3 regions of the Bradyrhizobium sp. SZCCHNRI1029 genome follow, and region 1 is predicted to be linked to each of the others. Evidence: predicted binding sites of a transcription regulator. Region 1 holds the regulator's gene; each other region holds the start of a gene.
What was found. The regulator HrcA, encoded in region 1, represses chaperone genes, less so after heat shock. The targets are predictions, from matches to a motif close to GTTAGCACTCNCNNNNNGNGAGTGCTAAC.

Region 1 (4,632 bases):
GCGGTCCTGATCGATGGCGGCATGCCGGACGTGGCTGTTGAAGTCGCAATACGGACATTTCGACAGGCAGAACGGCCAGTGCACATAGACGCCGAACGCTTCGCTGTCAGCGCTGCTCAAGACAGATCTCCGCGAGTTTCACGAAGGCGCGCGCCCGGTGCGACAGGCCGAGCCCGAGCGGCGGCAGGCCATGTTTCTCGATGCTGGTCATCTCGCCGAAGGTCCGGTCGTGGCCCTCGGGCAGGAACATCGGGTCGTAGCCGAAGCCCGCCGTGCCACGCGGCGGCCAGACCAGGGTGCCGTCGACCCGCGCCTCGACCTCCTCGACGTGACCGTCCGGCCACGCCACGCACAGCGCCGAGACGAAATGGGCGCTACGCTTGTCGGCACCAGTCGCGTCCCGCTCCTGCAGGAGGCGCTCGATGCGCGTCATCGCGCCGGCGAAATCCTTGTCCGGTCCTGCCCAGCGCGCCGAATAGATCCCCGGCGCCCCATCGAGCGCATGAACCACGATGCCGGAATCGTCGGCAAAGGCAGGAAGCTGCGCGGCTCTGGCCGCGGCGACCGCCTTGATGCGGGCGTTGGCCTGGAAGGTCTCGCCGGTCTCATCCGGCTCGTCCAGGCCGAGATCGCCGGCCGACACCGCCTCGACGCCATGGGGAGCGAGCAGCTCGCGCATCTCGGCAAGCTTGCCGGGATTGTGGGTCGCAATGATGATGCGACCGGTGAGCTTGCGGTGCGGGCTGCTCACGCGACCGCCATCTTCTGCAGGTCGACCAGCCGCGCGACGCCCTTGCGGGCGAGCGCCATCAGCGCCAGGAATTCGGCCTCGGTGAACGGCGTCTTCTCCGCCGTGCCCTGCACCTCGATGATGCGGCCGTCGCCGGTCATGACGAAATTGGCGTCGGTCTCGGCCTCGGAGTCCTCGGCGTAGTCGAGATCCAGCACCGGCGTGCCGTTGTAGATGCCGCAGGAGATTGCGGCGACGTTGGCGCGCAGCACCTCGGTCTTGATCATGTTGCGCGATTTCATCCACTTGATGCAGTCGGCCAGCGCCACCCAGGCGCCGGTGATCGACGCCGTGCGCGTGCCGCCATCGGCCTGCAGCACGTCGCAATCGACCGTGATCTGGCGCTCGCCGAGCGCTTCCAGGTCGATCGCGGTGCGCAGCGAGCGGCCGATCAGGCGCTGGATCTCGACGGTGCGGCCGGTCTGCTTGCCGGCGGAGGCCTCGCGCCGGGTCCGTTCCAGCGTGGCGCGCGGCAGCATGCCGTATTCGGCGGTGATCCAGCCGCGTCCCTGGCCCTTCAGCCAGGGCGGCAGCCGGTCCTCGAGCGTGGCGGTGACCAGGACATGGGTGTCGCCGAACTTCACCAGGCAGGAGCCCTCGGCGTATTTGACGACGCCGCGTTCCAGGCTCACGGCCCGCAGTTCATCCGGTGCACGGCGGCTCGGCCGCATGATTCTCTCCGTGAAAGCGCGCGAAAGACCGACTTTGACGGGCCTTGTAGGAGCCGGGACCGGCAGCGGCAAGGGTTTATCGTGGCTTCGCCCGCGAGCGCCGACCGGCTTGCCACCGAGCCGCCGCATGGACACATTATAGGCAGCTGGGAGGAGTGCATCTGGTGGCCCACCACGATCCGATCAACCTGATGACACCGCCGGCCGGTCTGGCGCACCTGAACGAGCGCTCGCGCGAGATCTTCCGGCAGATCGTCGAAAGCTATCTGGCGACCGGCGAACCGGTCGGCTCGCGCAACATTTCGCGGCTGATCGCGGTTCCGCTGTCGCCGGCCTCGGTGCGCAACGTCATGGCCGATCTCGAGCAGCTCGGCCTGATCTACGCGCCGCACACCTCGGCCGGCCGGTTGCCGACCGAGGCTGGCCTGCGCTTCTTCGTCGACGCCCTGATGCAGGTCGGTGACATGACGGAGGCCGAGCGGCAGTCGATCCAGAGCCAGCTCGCGGCCGTCGGCCAGGCGCAGTCGGTCGAAGCGGCGCTGGACGAAGCGCTGACCCGGCTGTCGGGTCTGACCCGTGCCGCTGCCGTGGTTCTCACCGCCAAATCCAACACCCGCCTGAAGCACATCGAGTTCGTCAGGCTCGAGCCCGAGCGCGCGCTCGTCGTTCTGGTCGGTGAAGACGGACAGGTCGAGAACCGGGTCCTGACCCTGCCGCCGGGCGTGCCGTCGTCGGCGCTGACCGAGGCGTCCAATTTCCTCAATGCCCGCATCAGAGGACGGACGCTGGCGGAAGCGCGGCTCGAGCTCGAGACCGCGCTGGCGCATGACCGTGCCGAGCTCGATCAGTTGACGCAGAAGGTGATCGCCGCCGGAGTCGCGAGCTGGTCCGGAGGGGACAGCGACGAGCGGCAGCTCATCGTGCGCGGCCACGCCAACCTGCTCGAGGACCTGCATGCGCTCGAAGATCTCGAGCGTGTCCGGCGGCTGTTCGACGATCTCGAGACCAAGCGCGGCGTCGTCGATCTGCTCGGACGGGCGGAGAGCGCGGAAGGTGTCCGCATCTTCATCGGCTCGGAGAACAAGCTGTTCTCGCTGTCGGGCTCGTCGACGATCGTGTCGCCCTATTCCGACGCCACGGGGCGCATCGTCGGCGTGCTCGGCGTCATCGGTCCGACCCGGCTCAACTATGCCCGGGTGATTCCGACGGTCGATTATGCCGCGCGTCTGGTCAGCCGGCTGCTGGGTGGCTGACGCGTGACTTGGTTCACCCGCGGACAGCGCCTCCGGGCGCAATGGTCAGGCTGCGCTTGATTTTCGACGCCCAAAGCACGATATCCCGCCCCATATCCCCCAAACCCGTCAGCCGAACTTGCGAGTCTGTCCATGACCGATCCCGACCTGCATAAGAATGATCCGGAAAACCCGGCGCAGGCCAGCGAACCCGTCGTCTCCAAGCCCTACATCATGCCCGATGATCCTGAGGCCGGCTCGGCCGAGGCCCTTGCCAAGGAGGCGGCCGACGCGCGCGACAAGATGCTGCGCACGCTCGCGGAGATGGAGAACCTGCGCAAGCGGACGGCCCGTGAAGTCGCCGATGCGCGCATGTACGGCATCACCGGCTTCGCCCGTGACGTGCTCGATATCGCCGACAATCTGCAGCGCGCGCTCGATGCCGTGCCGGCCGAGACACGCGCCAATGCCGATGCGGGCCTGAAGTCGCTGATCGAGGGCGTCGAGCTCACCGAGCGCTCGCTGCTCAACACGCTGGAGAAGAACGGCGTCAAGAAGTTCGATCCGACGGGACAGAAGTTCGACCCCAACTTCCAGCAGGCGATGTACGAGGTCCCGGATCCGTCGGTGCCGTCCGGTACCGTGGTGCAGGTCGTGCAGGCCGGCTTCATGATCGGCGAGCGCGTGCTGCGCCCCGCGCTGGTCGGCGTGTCCAAGGGTGGCGCGAAGGCGGCGCCGGCGGCGAGCAACGATCAGTCGAACAGCGCCGCCTGACGGCGAGCCTAGGCAGGCGTCCCGCTGCCGTCCTGTCGATCGAATGAACAAGCCACGGGCAACGATGCCCGTGGCTTCTTGTTTGTCGGCGCGACTTTGTAGTCCGTCTCACGGCGAGTGGCCAACGTGATCACGACGTCCGATGCCGGGCTGGTCTCAGCCTCTCGGCTGGATGCCGTCGCGGACGGCGCGGAAGCGCGGGAAGGCCGCCGACCACTGGTCGCGCGGCGCGCTGCCGATGATCCGCAACGTGTTCGGCCCGCCGAAGCGCAGCCACTGCACCACCGTCACCGGCGTATTGTCCTTGCCGCTGGTGGCGTCGATCCGGGTCTCATAGGCCGGCTGGCCGTCGATGCGGATCGGCTCGGACATCGTGATGCGCGCTTCGCGGACGCCCGGAATGGTGGTGGCCGCCTGCTGCGCGACGCGCGCGCGGTCGCCTGCCTCCGGGGCGACGCCGGCCACCAGCCCGATCACCACGAAGGGCGCGGCCTCGAAGCCCTTGTCCTCTTCGCCATCGGCCAGGATCAGGGCGCCCGGCCCGAGCGTGCGGATGGTCTTGAACCCGGAGAGGTCGGTGACCTTGAACGGCATCATCGCGAGCTGCTCGTCGACCGGAACGTCCTTGCGGACGACGGCGGAGGCGAACATCTGGCGCACGGCATCGTCGGTATAGATCCGGCTCGCGGTCTCCGGGATCTGCACGGCCACGTAGCCGGAGAAGCCGTTGCCGGGCAGGATCATCGAGTAGCGCCGCACTGGCGTGGCGCCATCCCGGCCGTTCTCCACCGTGTAGTAGGCGGTGCCGGCAGCGGTCTCGATGCTCTCCGGCTTGACGCTGCCGGTCCCGGCGGGATTGGCGGTAAACGCATTCTTCACCTCGCCATAGGCGGCCGCCGGCAGTTCGGTCAGCAGCACCTTGACGCTCTGGTCCTCGGTTTCGAAGCCGGAGAACGTCTTGGCCTTGGCGAGCCCCACCAGGGGCGCGAGCCCGATGCGGACGCCGGGCGGAAATATGGCGTCGGCGGCCAATGCGGGGTGCAGCAGCGACATCAGCAGGGTGGCCGCGGCGAAAAATCGAACGATCATCATCAACATTGCCTCGTTGACCGAGGCCTCGTGCCGAGGCGGTCGGGATCCTCGCCAGCGTGGTCTTCGGCGGGCA
Region 2 (4,632 bases), on a different contig from region 1:
GCCTGGCAGTGCGCCACCACGCGTTGCTCGCTCTCGATCAAAAACCGCGTCAAGCGACGGGGATCGCCCATGCTCATGACGGAGGTCGGGTTGGGCGGCGGATGATCGTATTGCCAGGCTGGCATGATCGGGCCTGCGAGCTCGCGCTGCTGATGAGACCGGGCGGCGCGACAGCGCTCAACCACACCTCCCGTCGACCGTCGGCCCGATCACAGCCGGCTCACTGAACGCAATTGTGGCCGGTTCTGGACGAACTGCGATCGTCAACCTGATTGATAGCTGCCCGTTGTGGCCGATCCACGACCGCACAGGGCAGCGATCAGTTGTTTGTAGATATTTCCTTCAGGCAGCCGGGGCTGGCTGCGGCCAGCCCCGGCTTCACCAGATCAGAAGTCCATCGACGGCGCGGCCGCGGCGGCGTCCGCCTTCTTCGGCTTGTCGGCCACCAGCGCCTCGGTGGTGATCAGCAGCGAGGCGACCGAGGCCGCATCCTGCAGCGCGGTACGGACCACCTTGGCGGGGTCGATCACGCCGGCCTGCACCAGATCCTGGTACTCGCCGGTCGCGGCGTTGAAGCCCCAGCCATAGGCATCCTTTTCCAGGAGCTTGCCGACCACCAGCGAGCCGTCCTCGCCGGCGTTCTGCACGATCTGCCGCACCGGCACCTGGATGGCGCGCCGGACGATGTCGACGCCGGCCTTCTGGTCGGCGTTAACAGTCTTGACGCCGTCGAGCACCTTGGTGGCGCGCAGCAGCGCGACGCCGCCGCCGGGCAGGATGCCCTCCTCCACCGCGGCGCGGGTGGCGTGCAGCGCATCGTCGACGCGGTCCTTGCGCTCCTTGACCTCGACCTCGGTGGCGCCGCCGACCCGGATCACCGCGACGCCGCCGGCGAGCTTGGCGAGCCGCTCCTGCAGCTTCTCGCGGTCGTAGTCGGAGGTGGTCTCCTCGATCTGCAGCCTGATCTGCTGGGTGCGCGCCTCGATGTCCTTCCTGGCGCCGGCGCCGTCGACGATCGTGGTGTTCTCCTTGTCGACCACGACCTTCTTGGCGCGGCCGAGCATCGACAAGGTGACGTTCTCCAGCTTGATGCCGAGATCCTCGGAGATGGTCGTGCCGCCGGTGAGGATCGCGATGTCCTCCAGCATGGCCTTGCGGCGATCGCCGAAGCCCGGCGCCTTGACGGCGGCGATCTTCAGGCCGCCGCGCAGCTTGTTGACGACCAGGGTGGCCAGCGCCTCGCCTTCGACATCCTCGGCGACGATCAGCAGCGGCTTGCCGGACTGCACCACGGCTTCGAGCAGCGGCAGCATGGTCTGCAGACCCGACAGTTTCTTCTCGTGGATCAGGATGTAGGGATCCTCGAGCTCGACCCGCATCTTCTCGGAATTGGTGACGAAGTACGGCGAGACGTAGCCGCGGTCGAACTGCATGCCTTCGACCACCTCGAGCTCGGTGTCGAGGCTCTTGGCCTCCTCGACCGTGATCACGCCCTCATTGCCGACCTTCTGCATGGCCTCGGCGAGGAAGCGGCCGATCTCGTTGTCGCCATTGGCCGAGATGGTGCCGACCTGCGCGATCTCGTCATTGCTGGTGATCTTCTTGGCGTGCGACTTGAGATCCTTGACGATCGCGTCGACGGCGAGATCAATGCCGCGCTTCAGATCCATCGGGTTCATGCCGGCGGCGACCGACTTCGCGCCTTCCTTGACGATGGCCTGGGCGAGCACGGTGGCGGTGGTGGTGCCGTCGCCGGCGAGATCGGCGGTCTTCGAGGCCACCTCGCGCACCATCTGCGCGCCCATGTTCTCGAACTTGTCCTCCAGCTCGATCTCCTTGGCGACCGTCACGCCGTCCTTGGTGATGCGCGGCGCGCCGAACGATTTCTCGATCACGACGTTGCGGCCCTTGGGACCGAGCGTGACCTTCACGGCATTGGCGAGGATGTCGACGCCGCGCAGCATGCGATCGCGCGCGTCGGTCGAAAACTTCACGTCCTTGGCAGCCATGTTCGTCGTCTCCTTTCTCTCGATGACTGTCAGTTGAGGGAATCACGCAGCCTTCTTGGCCGCGACGGGCGTGTCGATGATGCCGAGCAGATCGCTCTCCTTCACGATCAGGAGATCCTTGCCGTCGATCTTGACCTCGGTGCCCGACCATTTCCCGAACAGCACGCGGTCGCCGGGCTTGACCTCGAGCGGCACCAATTGCCCCTGCTCATTCCGCGCGCCAGGACCCGCGGCAACGATCTCGCCCTCCTGCGGCTTCTCCTTGGCGGTGTCGGGAATGATGATGCCGCCCTTGGTCTTCTCCTCGGCATCGATACGGCGCACGAGCACGCGGTCGTGCAATGGACGGAAATGCATGCACATCCTCCTTTACAGATCAGCGATGTCATAAGCCTCGGGTCCCATCAGGCCCCCGAGCGAGCAACGACCTAGGAAAGCCGAACTTTTCGTTCAAGAGGGTCACGTAAATTTTTTGGCACTCTCGGGGAACGATTGCCAGTGCGGCTCTTGAACCGGGCCGGCCGCTTTCCCAGTTCTGTCGTCGCCAAAAAATCCTGATCGCGCTTGTTGGGGATCACGATGCAGCTTCCGCCTTTTCTCCGGGCCGTCCTGGCGCCTGCCATTCTGCTTTGCCTGATGACCGGGCCTGCCTTGGCCCAAATTCCCGATCTCAAGCTAGGCCGGGTGCCGACGCTGGCCCCGCTGGTCAAGGAAGTGACGCCCGCCGTCGTCAACATCTCGGTCGAAGGCAAGGTCCGCCAGGACAATCCGCTCTACCAGGACCCGCTGTTTCGCGAGTTTTTCGACGTCCCCAAGCAGGTCGAGAAGCAGATCAGCGCCACCGGCTCGGGCGTCATCGTCGATGCGCAGCGCGGCTACGTCATGACCGCCAATCACGTCGTCGAGCACGTCACGACAGCGCAGATCCGCACCAAGGATGGCCGCAAATTCGCCGCCCGCCTGGTCGGGCGCGATCCCGCCACTGATATCGCGCTGCTGCAGATCAGGGACCCCATCGACCTCAAGGCCATCGCGCTTGGCGACAGTGATGCGCTTGAGGTCGGCGACTTCGTGATCGCCGTCGGCAACCCGTTCGGTCTTGGCCAGACCGTCACCTCGGGTCTCGTGAGCGCGCTCGGGCGAACCGGCCTCGGCAAGCAGGGCTACGAGGATTTCATCCAGACCGACGCGGCGATCAATCCCGGAAATTCCGGCGGCGCGCTGATCAATCTGCGCGGCGAGCTGGTCGGCATCAACACCGCGATCATCTCGCCCGGCGGCGGCAATGTCGGCATCGGCTTCGCCGTCCCGATCAACATGGCGCGGCGGGTGATGGAGCAGCTCGTCGCCAACGGCCGCGTCGATCGCGGCCGCATCGGCGTGACCCTGCTCGACCTGGATGCGCCGGCCGATGGCCGGATTCAGGGCGCGCGCGTCGCCGACGTCACCGTGGGCTCGCCGGCCGAACGCGCGGGACTGCGCAAGGGCGACATCATCGTGAAGGCGAACGACATGCCGGTGCGCAGCGCCACGCAGGTGCGTAACCTGATCGGCCTCACACCGGTCGGGCAGCGCGTCCGTCTCGTGTTCGAGCGCGACCGCGCGCTCGGCAACGCGACGGTGGAGGTCGCGCCAGTCACCGAAGAACGTGCGCGCGCGAGAACCTCGGGCTGAGAATTCAACTTCTGTTCGCTGTTAGCTGCGCATACCACGTGGAGTAAATTTTTACCGTGCATCAAGCATGCAGCGAGACGCCGATACCTCTCTAAACGCCTGTTAAGTGCTATCGCGCTTATTGCAACCCCGCGGAGGTATTGAAATGCGGGGTGATGGTTTGGCGTTCAGTTTGCCACGCTGGCGCGTGACGCGCTGGCTGGCCGACCCGGGATATCCGGTGTCATCAGATATCCGCCGTGCATTGACGCGTGAGCTCTACGGCTGCTGGTCGGTGTTCGCCGGCGGCGCCATCAACACCGTTGCTGTCGCCGCAGCGCTCGCACTGCGTACGCCGAGCCCGCTCTTCATCACCTGGTTCGTGCTCGAAGTCGCGATCTGCCTGTCGCGGCTGATCGTGATGATCATTGCCTACCGCCGCGCCCGCGAGCGGCTGGCGACGCCGACCGACATCCACATCCTGCTGTCGGTGACCTGGAGCGCCAGCGTCGGTTTCGGCGTCGGCATCAGCCTCGCGTCCGGCGACTGGGTGGCCGCGTCACTGACCTGCATCTCCTCGGCCGCCATGGTGGGCGGCATCTGCTTTCGCAATTTCAGCGCGCCGCGCCTGGTCGGCACGATGATCCTGTTCAGCATCGGCCCCGTCATCCCCGGCGTCGCGACGTCGCATGAGCCGTTGTTGTTCGCGATGTATCTGCAGATGCCGGTCTACTTCCTCGCCATGACCGGCGCGGCGTTCCGGCTCAACAAGATGCTGGTGGCGGTCATGCAGGCCAAGCGCGAGAGCGACGAGCGGGCGCGGCTCGATCCACTCACGGGCCTGTCCAACCGCGCCGGCCTGGTCGATGCGCTGCAGAGCAGGCTCGACGCCGGCGGCGATCGGAGCTTCGCCGTCCTGTATCTCGATCTCGATGGCTTCAAGCCGGTCAACGACACCTTCGGTCACGCC
Region 3 (4,632 bases), on a different contig from region 1:
CGCGACGCCGCCGGCGAGCTTGGCCAGACGCTCCTGCAGCTTCTCACGGTCGTAGTCCGAGGTGGTCTCCTCGATCTGCGCCTTGATCTGCTGAACGCGCGCCTCGATGTCGGCCTTCTTGCCGGCGCCGTTGACGATCGTGGTGTTCTCCTTGTCGATCATCACCTTCTTGGCGCGGCCGAGCATGGAGAGGTTGACGTTCTCGAGCTTGATGCCGAGATCTTCCGAGATCGCCTGGCCGCCGGTCAGGATCGCGATGTCCTGCAGCATGGCCTTGCGGCGATCGCCGAAGCCCGGAGCCTTGACGGCCGCGACCTTCAGGCCGCCACGCAGGCGGTTGACGACGAGCGTAGCCAGCGCCTCGCCCTCGACGTCCTCGGCGACGATCACCAGCGGCTTGCCGGTCTGCACCACGGCCTCGAGCAGCGGCAGCAGCTCGTTCAGCGACGACAGCTTCTTCTCGTTGATCAGGATGTAGGCGTCATCCATCTCGACGCGCATCTTGTCGGCGTTGGTGACGAAGTAGGGCGAGATGTAGCCGCGGTCGAACTGCATGCCCTCGACGACGTCGAGCTCGGTCTCGAGCGACTTGGCTTCCTCGACGGTGATGACACCCTCGTTGCCGACCTTCTTCATGGCGTCGGCGAGGAACTTGCCGATCTCGGCGTCGCCGTTGGCGGAGATGGTGCCGACCTGGGCGATCTCGTCGTTCGACGTGACCTTCTTGGAGTTCTTGACGAGGTCGGCAACGACCGCCTCGACCGCGAGGTCGATGCCGCGCTTCAGATCCATCGGGTTCATGCCGGCGGCAACCGCCTTGGCGCCTTCGCGCACGATGGCCTGGGCCAGCACGGTCGCGGTGGTGGTGCCGTCGCCGGCCGCATCAGCGGACTTCGAGGCGACCTCGCGCACCATCTGCGCGCCCATGTTCTCGAACTTGTCGTCGAGCTCGATCTCCTTGGCGACGGTGACGCCGTCCTTGGTGATGCGCGGCGCGCCGAACGACTTGTCGAGGACGACGTTGCGGCCCTTCGGACCGAGCGTGACCTTGACGGCATTGGCGAGGATGTCCACGCCGCGCAGCATGCGGTCGCGAGCGTCGACGCCGAACTTTACGTCTTTTGCTGACATATTGGGTTTCCCTGAGTTGAATTGGTCGTCTCACCCTGGGCAGGGCGCCCGCAGGCGCTCCTCAGGGTGAGCGTTGAGCGGGTTGGCTTAGGCGGCCTTCTTCTTCGACGCGGTGTCGGTGAGCACGCCCATGATGTCGCTTTCCTTCATGATCAGCAGCTCGTGGCCGTCGATCTTGACCTCGGTGCCCGACCACTTGCCGAACAGCACGCGGTCACCGACCTGGACGTCGAGCGGGACCAGCTTGCCGCTCTCGTCGCGGGCGCCCGGGCCCACCGCGATCACTTCGCCCTGCGAGGGCTTTTCCTTGGCCGAGTCGGGGATGATGATGCCGCCAGCGGTCTTCTCTTCGGCGTCGATGCGCTTGACCACGACGCGGTCGTGAAGCGGACGGAAAGCCATACAGTCCTCCTAAGCTATTGAGGCGATTGTCAGTTTCTGGGAATTTGGCAGTCGGCGCCGGCGAGTGCCAGCACGCAGGCTGGATTTAGGGGAGAGCATTCGGCCGGGCAAGGGCTTGTAGCAGAAAAATTAGCAGTCAACTGCGGGCTCTGCCAAAGCGTTCCGATAGCGTTAACGGGAGCGGAACGAACCATGAAACCCCGTATTAGCACCTGGGCTAAGTGGCTGCTAATGCAGCATTTTTCAACATGTCGTTAAACATTTAAGCTTGAGATGGGTTGAGGACATGCGTCACATTTCTAGGCAGTGAGCGCATCTTTGCCGGGTGGCTCCATCCCGGATGGCCACACGGACATGCGCTCCAGAAACGGAGGTTGGCATGGTGTCGAAGGTTGAGGTTTCCGAGGACTTTCGGAAACAGGTGCTGGGTTACGGGCTGACGACGGCGCAGATCCTGTATCGGATGCCGGACCATCGCTCGCTGCTGCAGACCTATGTCTGGCAGAACTACGACCTGTTTCCGAAATTCCCGGCGCTGCAGGACTTCCTGGCGTTCTGGCAGGAGAAGATCGAGGGTCCGCTGTATTCGGTCACGGTGGCGCATTCCAAGCTGATCAAGCCGGCCGAGCTGCGCGCCGTCGACGGCATCTTCCGGCTGCATTGAGGCTGACAGCCACCGCTGCCGCCTCATGACCGGTGTCATTCCGGGGCGCGCGAAGCGCGAGCCCGGAATCCATCGGGCGGCGGAACGCGCGGAGGAATGGATTCCGGGCTCGTGCTTCGCACGCCCCGGAATGACGACCTTTGTTGGAGCGGCTGCTGGGACTCTCCAATATGTGCTACCCTCGCGACGAGGATACGCAGGGAGAGCACCATGGCCACCAAGAGCCGGACGACCAAGCCCGCATCACGCGCCGCCGCCAAGTCAGCGGCGCTGAAGACCGGCAAGAGCAGCAAGGCGACGGCGAAGGCCGTTACGAGAACTAGCGCCAAGCCGCTGGCGAAGACGCCCGCCAAGCCGGGCCGGGCGGCTGCGCCCTCGGCGCGCAAGGCGCTGGCGAGCAAGGGGCGACCAGCGCCGGCGCCGCGCCGCCGCAAACAGAAGGTCGCGATCAGCCATCACCGCGAGGAGGACTTCAAGGCCGACGGCCTGCGCGCTTATGCCCATTACCGCGACCTCGGCATCGCCGACGCGACGCACGGTTTGGCGCGCGCGCATGTCATCCGCATGCTGCCGCCGTGCAATCCGCAGGAAGTCTCCAAGCTGCACACCCATGCGGTCGACTTCCAGATGGTCTATGTGCTCAAGGGCTGGGTGAAGAGCTACCTCGAAGGCGTCGGCGAGACGCTGATGCAGGAGGGCAGTTGCTGGACCCAGCCGCCGAAGATCCGGCACATGATCCTCGACTATTCCGACGACGTCGAGCTGCTGGAAGTGATCCTGCCGGCCGACTTCAAAACCGTCGAACTGTCGACGTAAAGCCGACAGAAATGGATGGAAACATTTGCGTGCGATGGACGGCGGTCCCATCGCGCGTGTGTGTTGACATCCGGTCTCGCGTCACTGGGACGGATGGGCCGGCGACGAATCCGTAAGAGGTGTTCGTCGCGGGCTTGCGTAAAGGCGTACCCGTCCCGTTGCCGCGCTTCGTCGTCCAGTTCGCTCCCACGATCCCGCGCGCGCCTCGCACGCGCGCATCGATGCAGCCCCGCTTCGCCAGCGCGGGCGCCGGCTCGGCTTCAGGTGTAGGACATCGCGAGGACATCGACTGGCTGCGCGCCATCGCGGTGCTCTCCGTCGTCGCATTCCATTTCGAGGCGCCGGCGATCTTCGGCGGCTTCGTCGGCGTCGACATCTTCTTCGTCATCTCCGGCTACCTGATCACCGGCATCATCGCCGCGGAGATCGCGGCGGGCCGCTTCTCGTTCGTGCAATTCTACGAGCGGAGGGTGCGGCGGCTGCTGCCGGCGCTCTACGCCATGGTGGCGTTCGCGGCGCTTCCGGCGTCGCAGGACATGCTGGGCTCCGAGCGCGCCGAATTCTTCCGTTCCGCGGCCGCCGTCGTCACCTTCACTTCGAACGTCTTCTTCTGGCAGCAGTCGGGCTATTTCGACCACGCCGCGGTGGAGAAGCCGCTGCTGCACACCTGGTCGCTCGCCGTCGAGGAGCAGTTCTATCTGGTGCTGCCGATCGTGGTCTGGGCCGTGTTGCTGATAGCGCGCGGCCGCAGGCTGGCGCTGACTTTCACGCTGGCGCTGCTGGCTGCCGGCTCGTTCGCGCTCTGTTTGCTGCTGATGCGCGAGGGCGCGTCCGCGAGCGCATTCTTCCTCAGCCCGCCGCGCGCCTGGGAATTCCTGCTCGGCAGCCTGGTCGCGATATCCGGCCTTCCCGCACCGCGGCCTGGTCTCGCCCGGCGCGGCGCCCGCGCGCTGTCGCTGCTGCTGATGGCGGTGCCGATTCTGGCGCTGCGCCCCGGACCGGGTTTCCCCGGCGTCGACGCGCTGGCGCCATGCCTCGGCGCCGCGCTGTTCCTGTGGAGCGGCGCCGGCGTGGCCAACGTGCCGCGTAGCCCGCTATCGCCGCTCGGCGTGGCGGCGTTCTTCGGCCGCATTTCCTATTCGCTGTATCTGTGGCACTGGCCGTTGTTCGCCTTCGCGCGCTTCGCCAAGCCCGGCCTCGCGCTCGACGGCTGGGAGCGGGTGGCGTTGTTCGCGCTCACGGTCGCAGTCGCCACGTTGTCCTGGCGCTTCATCGAGCAGCCGTTCCGCCATCGCAAACTCGCAGCGACCCCGCGCGCGGCCTTCGGTCTTGCGGCGCTGGCAAGCCTGCTGCTGCTGGCCGGCAGCGGCGTGGGTCTGCTGCGCGCCGGCGCCGTGTCGGACGCCGACCGCGCGGCGCAGCGGCTGGACGCCTACAACGCCTACGACATGAAGCCGGTCTATCGCTACGGCACCTGCTTCACGACGCCGGACGGGCGCGTGCCCGAGGATTGCCTCCGTCCAGTGCCTGGCAAGACCAATTTGCTGCTGTGGGGCGACAGCTTTGCTGCGCACTACTACCACGGCCTCAAGGCCGAGCTCGATCCGGACACCGTCAAC

Region 2: the regulator HrcA is predicted to act here: its motif matches at 2,481-2,509, upstream of groES (co-chaperone GroES).
Region 3: the regulator HrcA is predicted to act here: its motif matches at 1,577-1,605, upstream of groES (co-chaperone GroES).

What each region holds. Positions count from the first base shown of each region.
Region 1 covers NZ_JAUEUK010000012.1:121,434-126,065, forward strand. The annotation lists gene hemW (radical SAM family heme chaperone HemW) at 1-120, opposite strand, end outside; gene rdgB (RdgB/HAM1 family non-canonical purine NTP pyrophosphatase) at 107-751, opposite strand; gene rph (ribonuclease PH) at 748-1,461, opposite strand; gene hrcA (heat-inducible transcriptional repressor HrcA) at 1,626-2,714, shown strand; gene grpE (nucleotide exchange factor GrpE) at 2,847-3,467, shown strand; gene QW861_RS28585 (hypothetical protein) at 3,624-4,559, opposite strand.
Region 2 covers NZ_JAUEUK010000013.1:113,141-117,772, reverse strand. The annotation lists gene QW861_RS29590 (hypothetical protein) at 1-125, opposite strand, end outside; gene groL (chaperonin GroEL) at 387-2,009, opposite strand; gene groES (co-chaperone GroES) at 2,052-2,366, opposite strand; gene QW861_RS29575 (trypsin-like peptidase domain-containing protein) at 2,589-3,683, shown strand; gene QW861_RS29570 (GGDEF domain-containing protein) at 3,829-4,632, shown strand, end outside.
Region 3 covers NZ_JAUEUK010000001.1:1,051,444-1,056,075, reverse strand. The annotation lists gene groL (chaperonin GroEL) at 1-1,131, opposite strand, end outside; gene groES (co-chaperone GroES) at 1,219-1,533, opposite strand; gene QW861_RS04870 (usg protein) at 1,913-2,197, shown strand; gene QW861_RS04865 (cupin) at 2,408-3,013, shown strand; gene QW861_RS04860 (acyltransferase family protein) at 3,235-4,632, shown strand, end outside.